DNA from 4 places in the Paenibacillus sp. sgz302190 genome. Region 1 is predicted to be linked to each of the others. Evidence: riboswitches for the same ligand, from Rfam matches in the RefSeq annotation. Region 1 holds a riboswitch; each other region holds the start of a gene.
The links. A riboswitch is a leader RNA that binds a small molecule or an ion and turns the genes downstream of it on or off. The one in region 1 is predicted to bind cobalamin.
Positions count from the first base shown of each region.

Region 1 (4,759 bases):
TTTTTTTCCACGTCAAAAAGCAGGAGATCAATAAAGAGAAATTGCTGCATCTCGAAAAAGACCGCATGATCGGACAAATGGCCGCTTCGGTTTCCCATGAAATCCGCAATCCGCTGACGACGACCCGCGGCTTTTTGCAAATGATGGAACAGAAGGAATTTTCCGAGGAAGAGCGCAAACGCTTCATTTCGCTCGCTTTATCCGGCATCGATCAGGCCAATGCGATTATTAGCGACTATTTGCATTATGCGAAGCCGAACAGCAGTCAGCAGGAAAAGCTGAATATCAAGGAAGAGCTTGCTTCGATGCTCCGATTTATGAATCCGATCGCTGTTTCCAATCAAATAACGGTCGACATCTCGCATAGCAGCGAATCCCCTCTCTACGTATGGGGAGAATCGAAAAAATTGCGCCAGTGCCTGATGAATTTGATCAAAAATGCGATCGAATCCATGCCTGACGGCGGAACGCTTACCGTACATACGCACCTAACCGAATCTACCATTCATGTTTGGATATCCGATACCGGGGTCGGCATGAGCAAAACGCAAATCAATTCGTTAGGAATGCCGTTCTATACGACCAAAGCGGATGGAACCGGCCTGGGCCTCGTCGTTGTCATGAGCATCATAAAGTCGATGAACGGCAAAATTTCCTATTCCAGCAATCCGAATAAGGGCACCGTCTGTCTGATTCAATTTCAGGCCGGATAACGATTGATAAGCTTCCGTTAACAAGTCCGCCGGATTGTGGTATTCTGATAGAATAGCGATCAGCAGAATAGCGAAGGAGGCTGTCCCATGAATCCGGATTTTATTCAGATCAAATCGCTTGAGGGCGATCTTAAGATGTCCCACAAAAAGAAGGATTACGGGCTGACGGTTTCCACGAGAGAACTGGTCCTTCATAAGCCGCACGTGAATTATTACTTCAAGCTTGAAGATATGATCAGCATCGTGCCCTATGACGTGGGAGCTATGAAAGCAATCACTTTTGTCAATGCGCGATCCAAGAATCAGGAGTCCGCTTCACTCACTCCCGGTTCGGAGCACTTTAGAATTTATGTTCACAAAGCGACCGTTCATAACAGAAGCGGAATTTTCCTTCTGGGACCTACGGATGTTATCATTCCGATTCATAAGAGTATGCTTCAGGCGATATCCGAGTGCGTGCAGAACGCCGGGTTAACAGCACTGTAAATACTCATGCATGCGAAAAAGGCAAAAAAGGCATCTTCCCCTCATCCGGTAGGGTAAAGATGCCTTTTCGTCAACAGCGGTTTCCGCGGAACGTTCCGCAGCCGTCGCTAACTGAGCGAACGCGATTCCTGTTTGGCACGTATCGTGACGAACACGAAGCAAAGCAGTAAAAATACAAAGATGCCGATGCCGACGATTTCGAAATCGAGTTCGGCCCACGGATTGAAAAACGTAAAAGCTTCGTAGAACGAAACCCCGTAAGCAAGAATGACGATCACCCATCCGATCAGCCTTGAAGCCGACTGCCCCAGCTTTCCGGAATGATGAATCATCCGGTAAGCAATCAGCGAATCCAGCGTATCGGTCAGCATCATCCCGAACATAAACACAAGCCCCAAAATAACGGGCATGTATTCGATTTTATTGCTTGCGGCAATCGCCCAAACAGACGTTTGGCTAATCGTTTCGGCAGCCAATGCGAAAATCGCGCCTACCAAAATAATTAAAAAAGGATTGGTTGTCCCTTTGGCGACTTTATCGATAAATTTCCCTTTGTATCCTTTAATTTGAAAGCTCTCGTTTTTGTATTTCGAACGCAGAAGATTATAAATATTGATCGTTCCAATGAGGAAAAGCGACAATATCGAAATCCATGTTGCGAAAGTATCGAAGTAATCGGGAAACTCAAAATCTTTGATGAACATCCCCAAAACAATCGCCATACTGGCCACTACCGCCCCATGGCCAAAAGAAAACAAAGTGCCTACCCAGCGGGCGATCGGGCTTCCCATCCGCCAATTATAGCGGGTTTGTCCGTCAATAAAAGCCAAATGATCCGCGTCCAAGCCATGACGCAATCCCAAAGCAAAAACAAGAAAAATAAGCGATACGGTTGACAATGTACTCACCATTCCTTTTCTCCGAAGGCATTTTAAGGTGTACGGATAGGTAGGTCTTCTGGCTCCCGGATCAATGCCTCTCTTCAGTCTTCCCCAGCATGCGGCTGAGTGACGTTATTGAAGAAGGCTCCCCGGTTACAGCGGCGGGACCGCTCGGGAGTTGCACCCGATTCCCTGTTACCCCTTGCTTGGCAAGGGCACCTGGCCGTAAACGTATTTGGTTGTAAAAAACGCGCAATTTTCAGGACGTCCGAGGCTAGGCTATATGCCTTCCCTGCTTCGGATAAAAGCGAGAAGGCGCTCGCAGCTGCTGTCGACCATCTCGTACACTTCTTCAAAATTGCCTGTGTAGTATGGGTCGGGGACGTTGCCGCCGCCCTTATCCGGGGCAAATTCCAACAGTTTATGAATGGAGGCGCTATGTGCATCCGGAGCAAACGATTTTAAATTCGTTATGTTGCTGTCATCCATGGCAATGATATATGTAAACTGTTCAAAATCGCCTGCCTTCACTTGCCTGGCAGTCAGTCCGTGATGATCGATGCGGTGACGGTCCAAAATTCGTTTCGTTCCCTGATGCGGCCGCTCTCCGGTGTGCCAGTCCCCCGTGCCCGCGGAATCAACAACGATACGCCCATCCAGGCCGGCCTGCTTCACTTTATGGCGAAAAACAGCCTCAGCCATAGGCGAGCGGCAAATATTGCCCAAGCATACGAATAGCACTTGAATCATGGCGCACCGAAAATAAGCTGTTTTTCTCGCATCGTAAGCCCTCTGGCAGGGATGTCAAGTACGATTTTGCCTTCCGCCAATCCCCAAATCCGCGTTGCGTACCGCTCCGCGAGCTCGACCTGGTGCAGCGCGGCGATGACCGTCAAATTGCTTTCCTTGCATAAGGATCGCAAGTCGTTCATGATGTATTCCGTCGCTTTCGGATCCAGGCCCGACACCGGCTCGTCGGCGACCAGCACTTTAGGTCCATGGATGAGCGCTTTCGCGATCGCAACCCTTTGCTGCTCGCCGCCGCTTAATTGGCTAATTTTTTTATCGCCTTTGTCGAGCAAGCCTACTTTTTCCAAATAGTCCATCCCGATAACATGCTCATCGCGTGAAACGGCTCCCGTTAAAATACGGATCGGCGTTTGATAAAATTTCCCCATCATGACATTCTTGATAGCGCTTTTATTTCTATTCAACGCCGGCTTTTCCTCAAGAAAAGCGAAATCTTTGCCGAGCTTCCATCGATCCAACAGCCCGGGCGTCGTAATATCGTTCGACTGGTAGATGAGCTGGCCGGACGTCCATTTTTCCTGGTGGCTGATGCAGCGCAGCAGCGTCGTTTTCCCGCTGCCGCTCCCTCCCACCACTGCGATGAATTCCCCTTCATCGACGCGAAAGCTGATCTGAGACAGCACTTTATTGTCCGGCGGATAAACTTTGCTTAAATTTCGTACCGTGATCATGACACCGTCTCCTTAACATTGTGCTCAACATGAACTTGAACCCGTAAGCTATTGGCAAAAATCGCCCATCTAGCGGCATCTGGCCTGACAAGAGGGCGATTTTCGGTTTCATTCACTTTATTCGCTGCAGCTGCTCGGACTCGACGCTTGGCCCGCTTCCACATTGATTTTATCCGAAATCGTATCGCGGACGACCGACATGACAAGCTGAAGCAAATAGTTAATGTCTTCCTGAGACTGTTTAAATTCGCTCACGATAGGAATCCCGTCCAGCTCATCCTGCAATTCATCGATCTCTTTCTCGATTTTATCCACCATTTTGGCGTTTTGAAACTTCTCGAAAGCGACGATTTCCTTTTGCTTTTTCTTGATTCCACTGATCAGCTTTTGAATATGCTCATTACCGGAAATTTTTTTCTCCGCTTGCTGGTAAAACTGCACCTCGTTCGAAGTCGTCAGCAGTTCCGCAAGCTCTTTCGCTTTGGCCAAAATATCCTCACGAACAATTAATTCCGTATTCGTATAATGCTCCATTTCAAACGCATGGGGATGATGGTGACTATGTTCCGACACGACTGCACGCTCCAATCTTCAACCTCACTATTGACAAATCATTTTATATGGACATCTTTAGCGGCGCTTCCACGATTTCGCCTTTCAGCACCCAAGTCTGCGCATGAGTGATTCGGACATGAATCAATTTACCGTACAAATCCTTAGATCCCGTAAAATGAATCAGCTTATTGGTCCGGGTGCGTCCGGCAAGGACGTCCGGGTTGTTCTTGCTCTCCCCTTCGACCAATACTTCCACAATTTCACCCTGCAGCTTCTCGTTGCTTAATTTGCTGTATGTGTTAAGCAATTCGTTCAGGCGGTACAAGCGCTGTTTCTTAACGTCCATTGGCACGTTATCTTCCATGCCCGCCGCCGGCGTACCTTCGCGAGGCGAGTAGATAAATGTGAACGCGGAGTCAAACTCCACTTCCTTTACCAAGGAAAGCGTATCCTCAAACTGCTCGTCCGTTTCGCCGGGGAAACCGACGATAATATCCGTCGTCAATACGGCACCCGGTATCGCCGTTTTAATTTTGCGAACCAGTTCCAAATATTGTTCCCGGGAATACTTGCGGCTCATTTTTTTCAAAACTTCCGTATTCCCCGATTGGACAGGCAAATGAATGTGCTCGGCCAAATTGCC
Region 1 is NZ_JBZYAO010000001.1:670,758-675,516, forward strand. It holds gene AC6RNO_RS02865 (ATP-binding protein) at 1-713, shown strand, start outside; gene AC6RNO_RS02870 (hypothetical protein) at 801-1,199, shown strand; gene AC6RNO_RS02875 (HoxN/HupN/NixA family nickel/cobalt transporter) at 1,307-2,110, opposite strand; cobalamin riboswitch at 2,130-2,318, opposite strand; gene AC6RNO_RS02880 (arsenate reductase/protein-tyrosine-phosphatase family protein) at 2,360-2,830, opposite strand; gene AC6RNO_RS02885 (phosphonate ABC transporter ATP-binding protein) at 2,827-3,561, opposite strand; gene AC6RNO_RS02890 (YlbF/YmcA family competence regulator) at 3,679-4,095, opposite strand; gene miaB (tRNA (N6-isopentenyl adenosine(37)-C2)-methylthiotransferase MiaB) at 4,178-4,759, opposite strand, start outside.

Region 2 (4,759 bases), on a different contig from region 1:
TGCGACTTCCAGCGTCATGCCGATCGTCGAGCCGATCGAAACGCGGACGTACGCGAACTCGACGACGTATTACCCGATGCCGTATTTGCGGAGAGACAATTTCTTCTTCTATAAATCGGCGTATCAAATGAACCAATTCAAAATTCTTGACCTGATTGCCGAAATCCAGACGCATGTCGATCAAGGCATTTCGACGGTGCTTCATGTCAACAGCGATGTGACGACCAGACAGCTTGCGCGCTATTATTTGTACGCTGCCCGCGTCGGGTTAAAATCGCTCTATTACACGCGGACGAACCAGCTCTCCGTTGAAGAGTGCGTCAGCTGTTCGGTGTAACGGGAAGGGGAATGAATACAAGATGACCACCAAGAGAGCCGTCAACTGGAACCGGCCTGACGACGATTTTACGATCACGTTCTGGAATCAAAATATTATGCAGTTTTGGACGGACGAAGAAATTCCTCTGTCTGACGATAAAATGTCCTGGATGACGCTGAACGAAGCGGAGCGCGACCTGTATATGAAAGTGCTGGGCGGGCTTACGCTGCTCGATACGATGCAGGGCGGCGTAGGGATGCCAAGAATTTTGGAGCATGTGGACGGGCTGCAGCGCAAAGCGGTGCTCAGCTTCATGGGCATGATGGAGCAAATTCACGCCAAATCGTACAGCAGCATTTTTACGACGCTGTCTACGACGGAGGAGATCAACGACATTTTCCTCTGGGTGGAGCGAAATCCGTATTTGCAGTTCAAGGCGAATACGATTGCCAAATATTACGACGGCATTCACACCCGCAAGGATCTGTATTTGGCTATGGCGGCATCCGTGCTGCTTGAAAGCTATTTGTTCTATAGCGGCTTTTTCTATCCGCTGTATTTGGCCGGCCAAGGCAAGATGACTAGCAGCGGCGAAATCATCGATCTGATTTTGCGCGACGAAAGCATTCACGGGCTGTATGTGGGCGTGCTTGCCCAGGAAGTGTACGAGGAGCTGACGCCGCAGGAGCAGGACGAGGCTTACGAGACTTTGACCGCGCTTCTGAAGGAGCTTCATGCGAATGAGGAAGGGTACACGGAGGATCTGTACAGCGCGATCGGCCTGGACCGGGAAGTGAAGGCGTTCCTGCGTTATAACGCGAACAAGGCGTTTATGAATCTCGGGCTCGACCCTGCATTCCCGGAAGAGGAGATCAATCCGATCGTGCTGAACGGACTCAGCACCAAGACGAAGCAGCACGACTTTTTCTCCAAAAAAGGCAACGGCTACGTTCGCACGATTCATGTGGAGCCGCTGAATGACGACGATTTTGTTTTTGACAATTTGTAAGAAAAGCTTGTATAAAAATTAATATTCATGTATAGTTATACATTGTATCGAATGTAAGCAGACAATTGCATATTGTGGAGACAGGTGCTCTCGCCCGAATGAATCGTTCTTGGGCTTGAGTTTAAAAGGGAAGTTCGGTGCAAAGCCGACGCGGTCCCGCCACTGTAACAGAAGAGTCGCAGCAAACATCGCCACTGGTTGAATGAATAACCGGGAAGGCTGCTGCCGATGATGACGCTGATAGCCAGGAGACCTGCCTGTTTCAACGACACTGCTTTTACCTACGGGAGATAGGGAGGTGTTAGATGGCAACCGATAAGTATAATCGCGAGGCGTCTTTCCCTTTGTCTTTTTGAGGGAACGACGTCTTTTTTGTGTTCCGCTCAGAAAGTACAAATAAGGAAAACGGAGGCGAGCTTAAGTGGCTGGTGCAATAAAAATTGGCAATTTGGGATATCCGAGAATCGGTGAGGACCGGGAATGGAAAAAAGCGCTGGAGGCGTTCTGGTCCGGTAAAATAAGCGAGCAGGACTTAGTGGCGGAGATGGAGCGGATCCAGCTCGCGCATGTGCAATTTCAAAAATATGCGGGGCTGGACGAAATCCCGGTAGGCGATTTCACTTATTACGATTCGATGCTGGATATGGCGGTCATGTTCGGTATCGTTCCGGCGAGGTTCGCGCATTCGGGAGGGTGCGTGCCGCTTGCCACTTATTTCGCGATGGCGCGCGGGAACAGTCAGGGCGCGGCCTGTGAAATGACAAAATGGTTTAATACGAATTATCACTACATCGTCCCGGAAATCGGGGAGGACGCACCAACGTTAACATACAACAAACCGCTGGAGGCGTACCGCTTTGCCAAGTCCAGGGCGGACGTCGAAGGCAAACCTGTGCTGGTCGGGCTGTACACGTTCCTCAAGCTGTCGAAGGGGTTCGCGGCTTCGCGGCTCGGCGAGAAAGTCGGGCAGTTTTTGCCGGTCTATTTGCAGGTGTTGAAGGAACTGGCGCAAGAAGGCGTCGCTTGGGTGCAGATCGATGAGCCCGCCTTGACGACGAATCCGTCCGCGGAGGAACTTGAGCTTGTGGAGCAAATTTACGGCGCCATCCATCGGGAAGTGCCGGGGTTGAACGTGATGCTGCAGACGTATTTTGAGGCGGTCGAGCATTATGAGCGGGTGGTCCGCTTGCCTGTTCAAGGCATCGGACTGGATTTCGTGCACGATGGCGGGGCCAATTTACGGGCTGTGGAGGCGCACGGATTTCCGGCCGACAAGCGTCTTGGCGCCGGCATTATCGACGGGCGCAACATATGGCGCGCCGACCTGGAAGCGAAGCTGCTGCTGGCGCAAAAGCTTGCGGCACACGTACCGCACGAGCGGCTGGTGCTCCAGCCGTCCTGCAGCCTGCTGCATGTGCCTGTAACCGTTGTGCGGGAAACGAAGCTTCCCGCCGCATTAAAGCAGGCGCTTGCTTACGCCAACGAGAAGCTGGTCGAACTGAGGCTGCTCGGCCAGGCGCTCGCAGGCGGACAGGAATCCGCTGCGGCCGAGTGGCAGTGGAACCGGGAGGCGCTTGCCGGCTTCCGCGCGCTGCCTGAGCGGAACCGCCAGGATGTAGCCGCGCAGTTGGCCGGGCTTGAGGTAGTCTCGCATACGCGCGGTCTGCCGTTTGCCGAGCGCTTTGCGCTGCAAGCCGCTCACTGGAAGCTTCCGCTGCTGCCGACGACGACGATCGGCAGTTTCCCGCAGACGCCGGAGGTACGCAGCGCCCGCCTGAAATGGCGGAAGGGCGAGCTGAACACGGCGAAGTACGAAGCGTTCATCGATCAGGAGATCGCCAGCTGCATCAAGATCCAGGAAGAGATCGGCCTGGATGTGCTCGTCCATGGTGAGTTCGAACGCACGGACATGGTGGAATATTTCGGCGAGAAGCTGGACGGCTTCGCCTTTACGCAGAACGGCTGGGTGCAATCGTACGGCTCCCGCTGCGTCAAGCCGCCCGTCATTTACGCGGATGTCGCATTCGCGGCGCCGATGACGGTGAAGGAAAGCGCCTATGCCCAGTCGCTGACGGCTCTTCCGGTTAAAGGCATGCTGACCGGGCCGATCACGATTTTGAACTGGTCGTTCGTCAGAGACGATTTGAGCCGCGAACAGGTGGCGAACCAGATCGCGCTGGCGCTGCGGAAGGAAGTTAAAGCGTTGGAGAGCGCAGGCATCGAGATGATTCAGGTTGACGAGCCGGCGCTCAGAGAGGGCTTGCCGCTGAAGGCGAAGGATCAGCAGAGTTATTTGGAATGGGCGGTCAAAGCGTTCCGCATCGCCACTTCCAGCGTCAAGGATACGACGCAAATTCATACCCACATGTGCTACTGCGAGTTCCATGATATGATCGATTCCATACGCGCATTGGATGCGGACGTGATCTCGATTGAAACGTCCCGCAGCCACGGCGAGCTGATCTCAAGCTTTGAGCTGCAGGGCTACGATCACGGCATCGGTCTGGGCGTGTACGACATTCACAGTCCGCGCGTGCCGCAAGCGGAGGAAATGACCGAGATGATCGGGCGGGCGCTCCGGGCGCTGCAGCCGGAATTGTTTTGGATCAATCCCGATTGCGGCCTGAAAACGCGGAAGTGGGAAGAGACGGAAGCCTCTCTGCGGCATATGGTGGAAGCGGCCCGTCAGGCGCGCGAAGCATTTAGCGAATCGGTTCGGGCTTAATAGACGGCAAAAGTAAAAAAGAGCACCTCCAACCTCTCCGGTAAAGAGAGCTGGGGGTGCTTTTTCGTTCATGAGGGGGATGCGCCAGTTGCGGCTAGGCAAGCGATTCCTTCACGGCAGGCTCGGTCAGCTTGTAGCCGACGTTGCGAATCGTGACGATATATTCGGGGTTGCGCGCATTGTTCTCGATTTTATCGCGCAAATGGGAGATGTGAACGTCGACAATCCGCGTATCGCCGAGGAAGTGGTAGTCCCATACGCCGTGCAGCAGCTGCTGGCGGCTGAGCACTTTCCCGCGGTGCTTGCAAAGGAAGAGCAGCAGTTCGAACTCTTTGGGCGTCAGCTCGATCGGAGTGCCGCTGACCGTAACTTCGCGCTGATCCGAGCGGATCGTAATCTGGCCGATGTGCATAGGCGCGTTCTCGTTCGTGGACGGCAGCGCCTGCACGCGCCGCATAATAGCCTGGATGCGGGAGATCAGCTCCTGCGGGCTGAACGGTTTGGTCATATAATCGTCCGCTCCGTTGTCCAATCCGGCGATTTTGTCGGTCAAGTCCTGCATAGCGGTCAGCATAATGATCGGCACGAGATTGTTTTGGTTTCTCAGCTTGCGGCAAACCTGGAAACCGTCCATTTTGGGCAGCATCAGATCCAATACGATCAAATCCGGACGGAACGTCTGGATAGCTTCAAATACGGCTTCGCC
Region 2 is NZ_JBZYAO010000070.1:4,377-9,135, forward strand. It holds gene nrdE (class 1b ribonucleoside-diphosphate reductase subunit alpha) at 1-337, shown strand, start outside; gene nrdF (class 1b ribonucleoside-diphosphate reductase subunit beta) at 360-1,328, shown strand; cobalamin riboswitch at 1,394-1,603, shown strand; gene metE (5-methyltetrahydropteroyltriglutamate--homocysteine S-methyltransferase) at 1,750-4,053, shown strand; gene AC6RNO_RS35890 (response regulator transcription factor) at 4,148-4,759, opposite strand, start outside.
Region 2: another riboswitch for cobalamin. It lies ahead of metE (5-methyltetrahydropteroyltriglutamate--homocysteine S-methyltransferase); the one in region 1 lies ahead of AC6RNO_RS02875 (HoxN/HupN/NixA family nickel/cobalt transporter).

Region 3 (4,083 bases), on a different contig from region 1:
CAGCTTCTCCTGAGCGCTGCCTTTCCACGCGTCCAGCGCCGCTTTGGACGCGTCGGGGAGACGGATGCCGACGAACAGCCGGTACGGGTCGGCGGAAAAATTTTGAAGAGACATACTATTCCTCCTAGAGCTTTGTATTGGTGCCGTTTGACATGCGGACTTAAAGCTTAGCATGTCCAGCAGAGGTTTTACTTGATGCGTGAGGCGAATCTTGCTATCATAACCATAGTATATTAAGCAAAGGTGGGTTATTCATGAGCAATCGTGCGTATAATTTTAATGCGGGGCCTGCGGCGCTTCCGCTCGAAGTGCTGCAAAAGGCGCAGGAGGAGCTTGTCGAATTTAAAGGAATCGGCATGTCGATTATGGAAATCTCCCACCGCAGCGCGGAATATGAGCAGGTCCACAACGAAACTCAGCAGCTGCTCAAACAAATTTTCGGCATTCCGGAAGGGTATCAGGTGCAATTTCTGCAAGGCGGTGCGAGCACGCAGTTTGCCATGATTCCGATGAACTTCCTCAAACAGGGCAAAGTGGGCAGCTATGTTCTGACCGGCGCTTGGGCGGAGAAAGCGGTTCAGGAAGCGGGATTGTTCGGCGAAGTGTCCATCGCAGCCAGCTCGAAAGAGCAAAAGTTTATGAAAATTCCGGATTTAAGCGAAATCAACATTCATCCGGATGCAGCCTATTTGCACCTCACTTCCAATGAAACGATCGAAGGGGCGCAGTTCCAAAGCTTTCCGGACACAGGCAGCGTGCCGCTGATCGCCGATATGTCCAGCGACATTTTGAGCCGTCCTGTCGATGTGTCGAAATTCAGCATGATCTACGCGGGCGCGCAAAAAAACCTCGGTCCGTCCGGCGTTACCGTCGCTATCCTGAAAGAGGACATGCTCCAGGATTTGCCAAAAACCATTCCAACGATGCTGCGCTATGAAATCCATGGCAAAAACAACTCGTTGTATAATACGCCGCCGGTGTACTCCATCTACATGGTAAACCTTGTGCTGAAATGGATTCAAGAGCAGGGCGGACTTGCGGCCATCGAAAAAAACAACCTCGAAAAAACAGGCCTGATCTACAGCGCGATCGATCAAAGCGGAGGCTTCTACCGCAGTCCGGTCGATGCGGGCAGCCGTTCGATGATGAACGTGACGTTCCGTCTGCAGGATGAGGAGCTTGAGAAGAAATTTATTAAAGAGTCCGAGCAGAACGGCTTTGTCGGTTTGAAAGGCCATCGCAGCGTAGGCGGATTAAGAGCTTCGACTTACAACGCGGTGACATATGCTTCCTGCAAAGCGTTGGCTGACTTTATGGCCGATTTCCAAAAGCGCAACGGATAAATCGACCGGCTGGACTTGTATCATTCAATTTTTAAAGCTATTCAGGGCGTTGTTCCGTCCCTGGATAGCTTTGTTTGGTGTTTTGGCATGAAATTGGATTTATTTGGTAGAGAGGGCTTCGTCCCGTTGTTGTTGCATGGGGGTCCTAAAGGCCTATGAGGATGCTGGCATGGACCTATTTTTTTGTTTTTGGTGCACCACTTTCGTACCGGATTATCCCCAGTTTATCCCCAGATTTGCAAGCGAATATCCCCAGCGCATTGCTCTGAATGATGAAATCAGGACTCCGATTTAGCCCGCGCCGGACAAGGAACAGCCGAAAATGACGTTCCTTATTTTGCCATTTCACGCCTTTTATCCACATATTTTTTGCCGTTTTTTATAGCTGAACGAGGCTTCCGAAATGAGAGATTTTCGAGGTTTGATAGTCGGATTTGCTCATTGACAAACACTATATCTTGATATAAATTGAAATCTATCAACTATATCTCGTGATGGATAGGTGCTTCGCGTTCTAGAGACACGCACGAAGCTTAATAGGGAAGTCCGGTGCAAATCCGGCGCGGTCCCGCCACTGTTCAGGAGGAGTTTTCATCCGATTGCCACTGGCTTGCTCCGATAGGAAAGCCGGGAAGGCGGATGGGAATGATGATCCCAAGCCAGGAGACCTGCCTATTCGTAAGAATCACCCCTACGGCAGATAGGAAGGTGTCCAGACTCCCACTCCAGTGGCAGGCGTTATGTTCGCATGTTCCTGTGGCGTATTCGGTCCTTCTTTTTGCCGAATGCGCCATTTTAATGGTTTTGACAGAAGGAGACGAAATCCCATGCTGATTGCTTACGATTCCAAGACGGGAAATGTCCGCAGATTTATTAAAAAATTAAATTTGCCTGCGGTTCAAATTGAAGAGGCGATGAAGATGGATGAACCTTTCGTGCTTGTCACCTATACGACAGGCTTTGGTCAAATTCCGGAGAAAGTCGCACACTTTTTGGAGCGGAACCATCCTAGGCTCCAAGGCGTAGCGGCCAGCGGGAACCGGAATTGGGGAGATGGATTCGCAAAGAGCGCGGACCGCATCGCCGAGCGTTACGGCGTGCCTGTGCTCGGCAAGTTTGAACTGTCCGGAACCCGGCAGGATGTTCAGCGATTTGTTCAGGAGGTGCACGCAATTGCGGCATATTGAGTTAAACAACCAGATCATGCAGCGCGGTGTCGACGGCTTTTTTCAATTGGAGAAAGACCGGGAAGCCGTGCACGAATTTATGGAAGAAGTGAACCGCAACAGCCTTCATTTTGCCGATACGGCTTCGAAGGTTCGTTACATGATAGATAACAACTTTTACGAGGATGTTTACGAGAAATATTCCGCATCCGAAGTTGAAGATACATACAAAATCACTCACGAATATAACTTCGAATTCTCCTCGTATATGGCGGCTTCGAAGTTTTATACGGATTACGCTTTGCGCAGTGACGATAAAACCCTTTATCTTGAGCATTATGCGGACCGGGTCGCGATTGTGGCGCTTTACTTGGGTCGCGGCGATGCGGAAACGGCGAAACAGTTGGCGAAATCGATGATGGAACAGCGGCTGCAGCCTGCGACGCCGACGTTTTTGAATGCCGGCAAAAGCCGCAGGGGCGAGATGGTATCCTGCTTCCTGCTGGAGATGGACGATTCGCTGAATTCGATTAACTATGTGCTGGGCACGTGCATGCAGCTGTCCAAAATCGGCGGCGGCGTGGCCGTCAATCTGTCCAAGCTGCGCGGCCGCGGAGAGTCGATCAAAGGCGTCGAGCGTGCGGCCAAAGGCATTATGCCGGTGCTCAAGCTTATGGAGGACGCTTTTTCCTATGCGGATCAGATGGGCCAGCGTAAAGGTTCCGGAGCGGCGTATTACAACATCTTCGGATGGGACCTCATGGAATTTTTGGACAGCAAAAAAATCAATGCGGACGAAAAGTCGCGCCTCAAAACGCTGTCGATCGGTTTGATCGTGCCGAATAAGTTCTACAAACTGGCCGAAGAGAACCAGCCGCTGCATGTGTTCGCGCCTTATACGGTATACAAAGCGTACGGCAAGCACCTTGACGATATGGACATGGACGAGATGTACGACACGCTGCTGGCGGACCCTAGAGTCAAAAAGAAACCGGTGATGAGCGCCCGCGAAATGCTCGTAAAAATCGCCACGACGCAGCTGGAATCCGGCTATCCTTACATGATGAACCGCAGCAATGCGAATTTGGCGCACCCGCTCAAGCAGATCGGCGCGATCAAGATGTCTAACCTTTGCACGGAAATTTTTCAGCTGCAAGAGACGTCGGAAATCGGCGATTACGGCGATGAGAACCTGATTCGCAGAGATATTAGCTGCAATCTGGCTTCCTTGAACATAGCGAATGTCATGGATCTGAAAAAGCTGCGCGAATCGGTGCACGAGGGCATGATTGCGCTGACCTCCGTCAGCGATATGACGACGGTCGCCAACGCGCCGGGCGTAGCGAAGGCGAACCGCGAGCTGCACTCGGTCGGACTGGGTGCGATGAACCTGCACGGATATTTGTCCAAAAACAAGATCAGTTATGAGAGCGAAGAAGCGAAAGATTTTGTCCGCACGTTTTTCATGGCGATGAATTTCTTCTCGATTGAAAAAAGCATGGAGATCGCGAAGTCGAAGGGCGAGACGTTCGACGGGTTCGAGCTTTCAGAATATGCCGGCGGCGCTTATTTTG
Region 3 is NZ_JBZYAO010000070.1:113-4,195, forward strand. It holds partial or broken gene AC6RNO_RS35860 (2'-5' RNA ligase family protein) at 1-114, opposite strand, end outside; gene serC (3-phosphoserine/phosphohydroxythreonine transaminase) at 255-1,343, shown strand; cobalamin riboswitch at 1,827-2,033, shown strand; gene nrdI (class Ib ribonucleoside-diphosphate reductase assembly flavoprotein NrdI) at 2,171-2,530, shown strand; gene nrdE (class 1b ribonucleoside-diphosphate reductase subunit alpha) at 2,517-4,083, shown strand, end outside.
Region 3: another riboswitch for cobalamin. It lies ahead of nrdI (class Ib ribonucleoside-diphosphate reductase assembly flavoprotein NrdI); the one in region 1 lies ahead of AC6RNO_RS02875 (HoxN/HupN/NixA family nickel/cobalt transporter).

Region 4 (4,759 bases), on a different contig from region 1:
GGCATGCCCGGCTGACCGGATCCGCAGCGCCAGCTCCCTGGCATCGCTTGTGCCCGCTAAAACGAGTATCATCGCTTCGTTCCTCCCGCGTGCTCGTGCTCATGGTCGTGGTCATGATGATGATCGTGATCGTGATGATGATGGTCGTGATCATGATCATGGTGATGGTGATGTCCGTGATCATGGTCATGGTCGTGATGATGATGGTGATCGATATGCTTCATCGCCTCTAGACGGTATTGGCACATGTCGCAGTTCATTTTAACCTCGTCCTGCACCGCTTCCAGCGCCCGGCCGATCAAAATTTCCTGCAGCAGCGGATGGAAGCCGAAGTAAGGAGCCAAATGAAATTCCTGCTCCCGATACTGCCGGCGGTATCCTTCCACCATTTCCTCCATCCGCTGAATCAAAATGCCTGTAAAAAGAAAATAAGGCAAAATAATTACTTTTTTGGCGCCGAGCTTGATGCATCGTTCCACGCCGTCATCCATCAGCGGAGCGGTAACGCCGATAAAAGCCGTCTCCACCCATTTTACTTTCAGCCGTTCCCAAAGCAGCCTGGAAATTTTGAACAGATCGCTGTTGGCATCCGGATCGCTGCTGCCCCGGCCGACGATCAAAAACGCCGTGTCCTCCAGCTCATTCTCCAGCCGAACGCCGGAATCCTGCACTCTGGACGTTAAAATGTCCAAAATTTGATCGTGTACGCCGATCGGTCTGCCGTATGTAAACCCGATATGCGGGTATTTCCGCTTAGCCTCGTCAATCGCCGCGGGAATATGAATTTTGGCATGACCGGCCGCAAATAAAATAATAGGTATGACCACAACCCGGTCCGCGCCAAGCTCGATACAGCGATCGATTCCTTGAGCGATGGTCGGCTCGACGAATTCAAGGAAACAAGTCTCTACGATAAAACCGTCCATCTTCCCGGCAATTTCCGCAATAAACTGCCGGACCTCCTCATTGCCTTCCTCATCCCGGCTTCCGTGCCCTACAAACAAGACAGCATTCATGTCTTTATCCCCTCCCAAAACTTCACCGTGCTCTATCCATAAAAAACGAACATGCTGGTATAACGTTCTAATCGCCGCAGACGGCGTTTTCAATGACGAATCCTTGCGCTTCCTGGTGGCGGTAGCCTTCTATTTCTTTAACGCGTTTAAAAAACTTGTGGAACCGCTCGTTCGGATGCCCTTCCCGCTTGTACCGCTCGACAATTCTGACGACCTGCTCGACGAGCTCCGACGGATCGATGCCTTCCGCTACCGGTTGGGCCGGATGCGCGTTTCTGCCGACGGTTTTGCCTCCCAAAAACAAATCGAACTTTTCCTTCCGGTATACGATGCCGATATCCTGCTGCACCGCGCCATAGCAAGCCATGCCGCAGCCGTTGAAGCCGATTTTCAGCTCCTTCGGTACCTCCAGATTGCCGATTCTTTGATGCAGCGCCTCCGCATAAGGAATCGATTCCCCTTTTTCCAGATTGCAAAAGTCGCAGGCTTTAATCTGCGCAACGTCGCCGATCGGCGAAAGCATGAGGCCGAGCTCGCTCAGCTCGGAAGTGATATCCTGCGGATTGTCCGTCTGGATGCGGACGATCAATTGATGGTGCGGCGAATATTCGATGTCGCCCCTGTCGCCGACGATTTCGCCCAGCGCGCATAACTGCGCCGCGCTCAACCGTTTATTTGCGATCCCCGGGCTTACCGCAAATTCAAAGATCGACTTTGTCGCGGTAAACGCCATCGGCTCCAAAGCCCCCGCAGCGCCGCCGCTGCCCCGGGAAACCAGCTCCAGCGCCTCCATCGCCAGCTGCAAAGGGCTGCTGGCTTGGGCCGCCGCTTGCGCTGCCTGCCGAACGGCCGGCTCTCCGCCGGCTGCGGCTCCCGCGCTTTCGCTCCGGTCTTCGGCCGGAGCCTCTTCCTCCTGCGCGAGCGCCCAAGGCTCCGCCTCGGCCCGCAGCCGCTGATGCGGCTTGAGCGGCTGCGTCTCCGCGCCCAGCGTATATTTGCGCTGATACCCCCGCGGGGTTATCAGCAGGCCGTCATAATTTTGGGTCGCCGAGTTGCCGATAATAATCGTTGTCAGCATCCCGATATCATGATTCAGCATATCGGCCAGCGTCGTTACGACGACGTGCTCCCGATCCCGGTATGCGCTCTTGACGATGCCGACCGGCGTTTGCGGCGAACGGTGCTGAAGCAAAATGCGCTGCGTCTCGACGATTTGCCGCGTCCTTCTTCCGCTGCGCGGGTTGTACAGCGCAATGACAAAATCCGCCTGCGCCGCGGCTTCCACCCGCCTTGCAATAAGCTCCCACGGCGTCAAATGGTCGCTCAAGCTGATCGTGCACGCATCGTGCATAATAGGCGCGCCCAGCAAGGATGCAGCGGAATTGATGGCCGAGATGCCGGGGATGATTTCAACTTCGACGCCGCCCGCTGGCGTCCACCCTTGCTCCATCAACACTTCGTAGACAAGGCCGGCCATCCCGTACACACCGGCGTCTCCGCTTGAGATGACCGCTACCTTTTTCCCCAGCTTCGCTTGTCTGACCGCCTCTTGCGCCCGGCTCACTTCCTCCGTCATTCCGGTTCTTACAATTTGTTGTTCCGAAATCAAGCCGGATATAAGATCGACATATGTATTGTAGCCGATGATGATTTCACTTTCTTGAATAGCCTCGCGCGCCCGCTTCGTAATATGTTCGAAACTTCCCGGCCCGAAACCGATGACGAGCAATTTCCCCGGCATAGCAATCACCCTTTCTAAAAACCTTTTGCACGAATAAAAAAGCATTTCCAACACAACATCATGTTAGAAATGCCTGGTTTGAACGTCTTTTCAATAAGCACAGGAGCAACCGCCCTCTAACACACCCTAATTCCTCGTAGGGCAAAAGTGTCGTTCAAACCGGGCAGGTCTCCTGACTTCGATCATACTCCCGGCGTCTTCCCGGGTATTGCCCAGTGACATGCTGCCAAGGAGAGGCTTTGCTCCAAAGCCCGATCGTTACAGTGGCGGGTCCGTGCCGGATTCTCACCGGACTTCCCTTTTAACTGAATGAAACGTATCATTCAGCACCTGGTTCCATCCATATGCAATTAAAATCATCCTATCATCAATCGTATGCATTGTCCATGCAATTATTCATAGACAGAGCGGTAGAGACCTTCCAGCAAACTCTTGTAATCGGCCGGATCGTACGCAATTTCGGAAAAGCCGACATGAATCACTTTGTTCGTCGTACGCACGACAAAAAAACTTTCTTCCGTCCGCTCCGGATCGATGTATGTATAACATTCCAGGTGAGTGCTGCCTGTTTTATTTTGCAAAAATTGCGTTGCCTCGATACTTAGATTTGCATATTTGGGCATGAAAACTCTCCTTCTTAACGAACGTTCTTTGCGGCGGCCCGATACCGGACAGAAGCGTAAAAAACAAGGTACAAACAGCTAAGAACCAGCATAAACACGCCGATAAAAACGAGCGCATCCCGCTGCTCCAGCAGCTTTATGGAATCTTGCGCGATCGCCCAGGGCTTGCGGAAAAAATCCCAGCTGTTATACCGCAAAAAGCGGCCCAAAAACACGCCAACGCTGCACAGCAGCAGCAAGACGCCGGCCAACATCCAGCTTGCGGCCGGGCGAAGCAGTCCCAACCATATTTCGTGCACGAGATAGAAGGCAAACAAGCCGACCCAAAGGGCAATAATCGCGGTAAAAGCGTTCAGCAATACGTCAAAATGTACGGGAACCGACGATTTCAAATATGTCAAATGCACCAGATCCGTCAACATATACGGAGCATTCGGCAAAAACAGGAGCCATACCAGCAATCCGATCAGCAGTCTGATGCGGAATGTTTGCTTCATATGCCACCAGTAACGAACGGCCAGCGCCGCCGCAAGCGGAATCCAGGCCAGCATCAAATTCGGCGCAATCAACCATCTGTACAGAAAGCTGCCCGACGACCCGTAAATACGGACCAGCAGCAGCGCCGTACAAGCCGCTGACGCGACCGCAAGCATACCGACCAAGTAAAACAATGCCCGATTCATTTGCACATATATTTTGAAATTCAGCAGGAACAGCTCCTTTCGACGTTTCTATTATACCGCACAATCTATGAAACACGAATTCTCTCTTTAATTTTCCGAATATTCGTACTATAATAAAACTATCACGATATCGCTTTCAAAATTTCATATTTGGAGGAGGATTCATTATGGGCGGACAGCAAACCGGCGGATTGATCTTTGTGTTCACAGGCACAAGCGGTTCCGGTCGCAAAACAATTGCGCACCAAATTGCCAAAGAGCTCGGCTTCTCATCGGTTGCATCTTACACAACACGAACTCCAAGACCTAAAGAAATCGAAGGCAGAGATTACAAATTCATTTCACGGAAAGCGTTCATCGATGCGGATATTAACGGTGAATTTTTTCAGACGGCGGAAATCGACGGAAATTTTTACGGAATCAAACGTGCGGACATCGATCAAGCTCTCAAGGAACACGGCTCTATTTACGTTATCGTCAACCGCTATGCGGCCAACCGTTTCAAATATGAGTTCGGCGAACGGGCTGTCCGAATTTTTATTTATGCAAACAAGCAGACGATTATGGAAAGGCTTCTGGCGCGCAGCACGCCGATGGACGTTATCGATCATTATATGAACCACTATATCGAGGAAGTTTCCTACCGCAAGCAATGCGAACATGTATTTGAAAATATGGACTTGAGTCAGACTACGG
Region 4 is NZ_JBZYAO010000005.1:31,821-36,579, reverse strand. It holds gene cobK (precorrin-6A reductase) at 1-72, opposite strand, end outside; gene AC6RNO_RS08240 (CbiX/SirB N-terminal domain-containing protein) at 69-1,016, opposite strand; gene cobJ (precorrin-3B C(17)-methyltransferase) at 1,084-2,757, opposite strand; cobalamin riboswitch at 2,903-3,106, opposite strand; gene AC6RNO_RS08230 (hypothetical protein) at 3,150-3,380, opposite strand; gene AC6RNO_RS08225 (DUF1361 domain-containing protein) at 3,395-4,063, opposite strand; gene AC6RNO_RS08220 (guanylate kinase) at 4,231-4,759, shown strand, end outside.
Region 4: another riboswitch for cobalamin. It lies ahead of cobJ (precorrin-3B C(17)-methyltransferase); the one in region 1 lies ahead of AC6RNO_RS02875 (HoxN/HupN/NixA family nickel/cobalt transporter).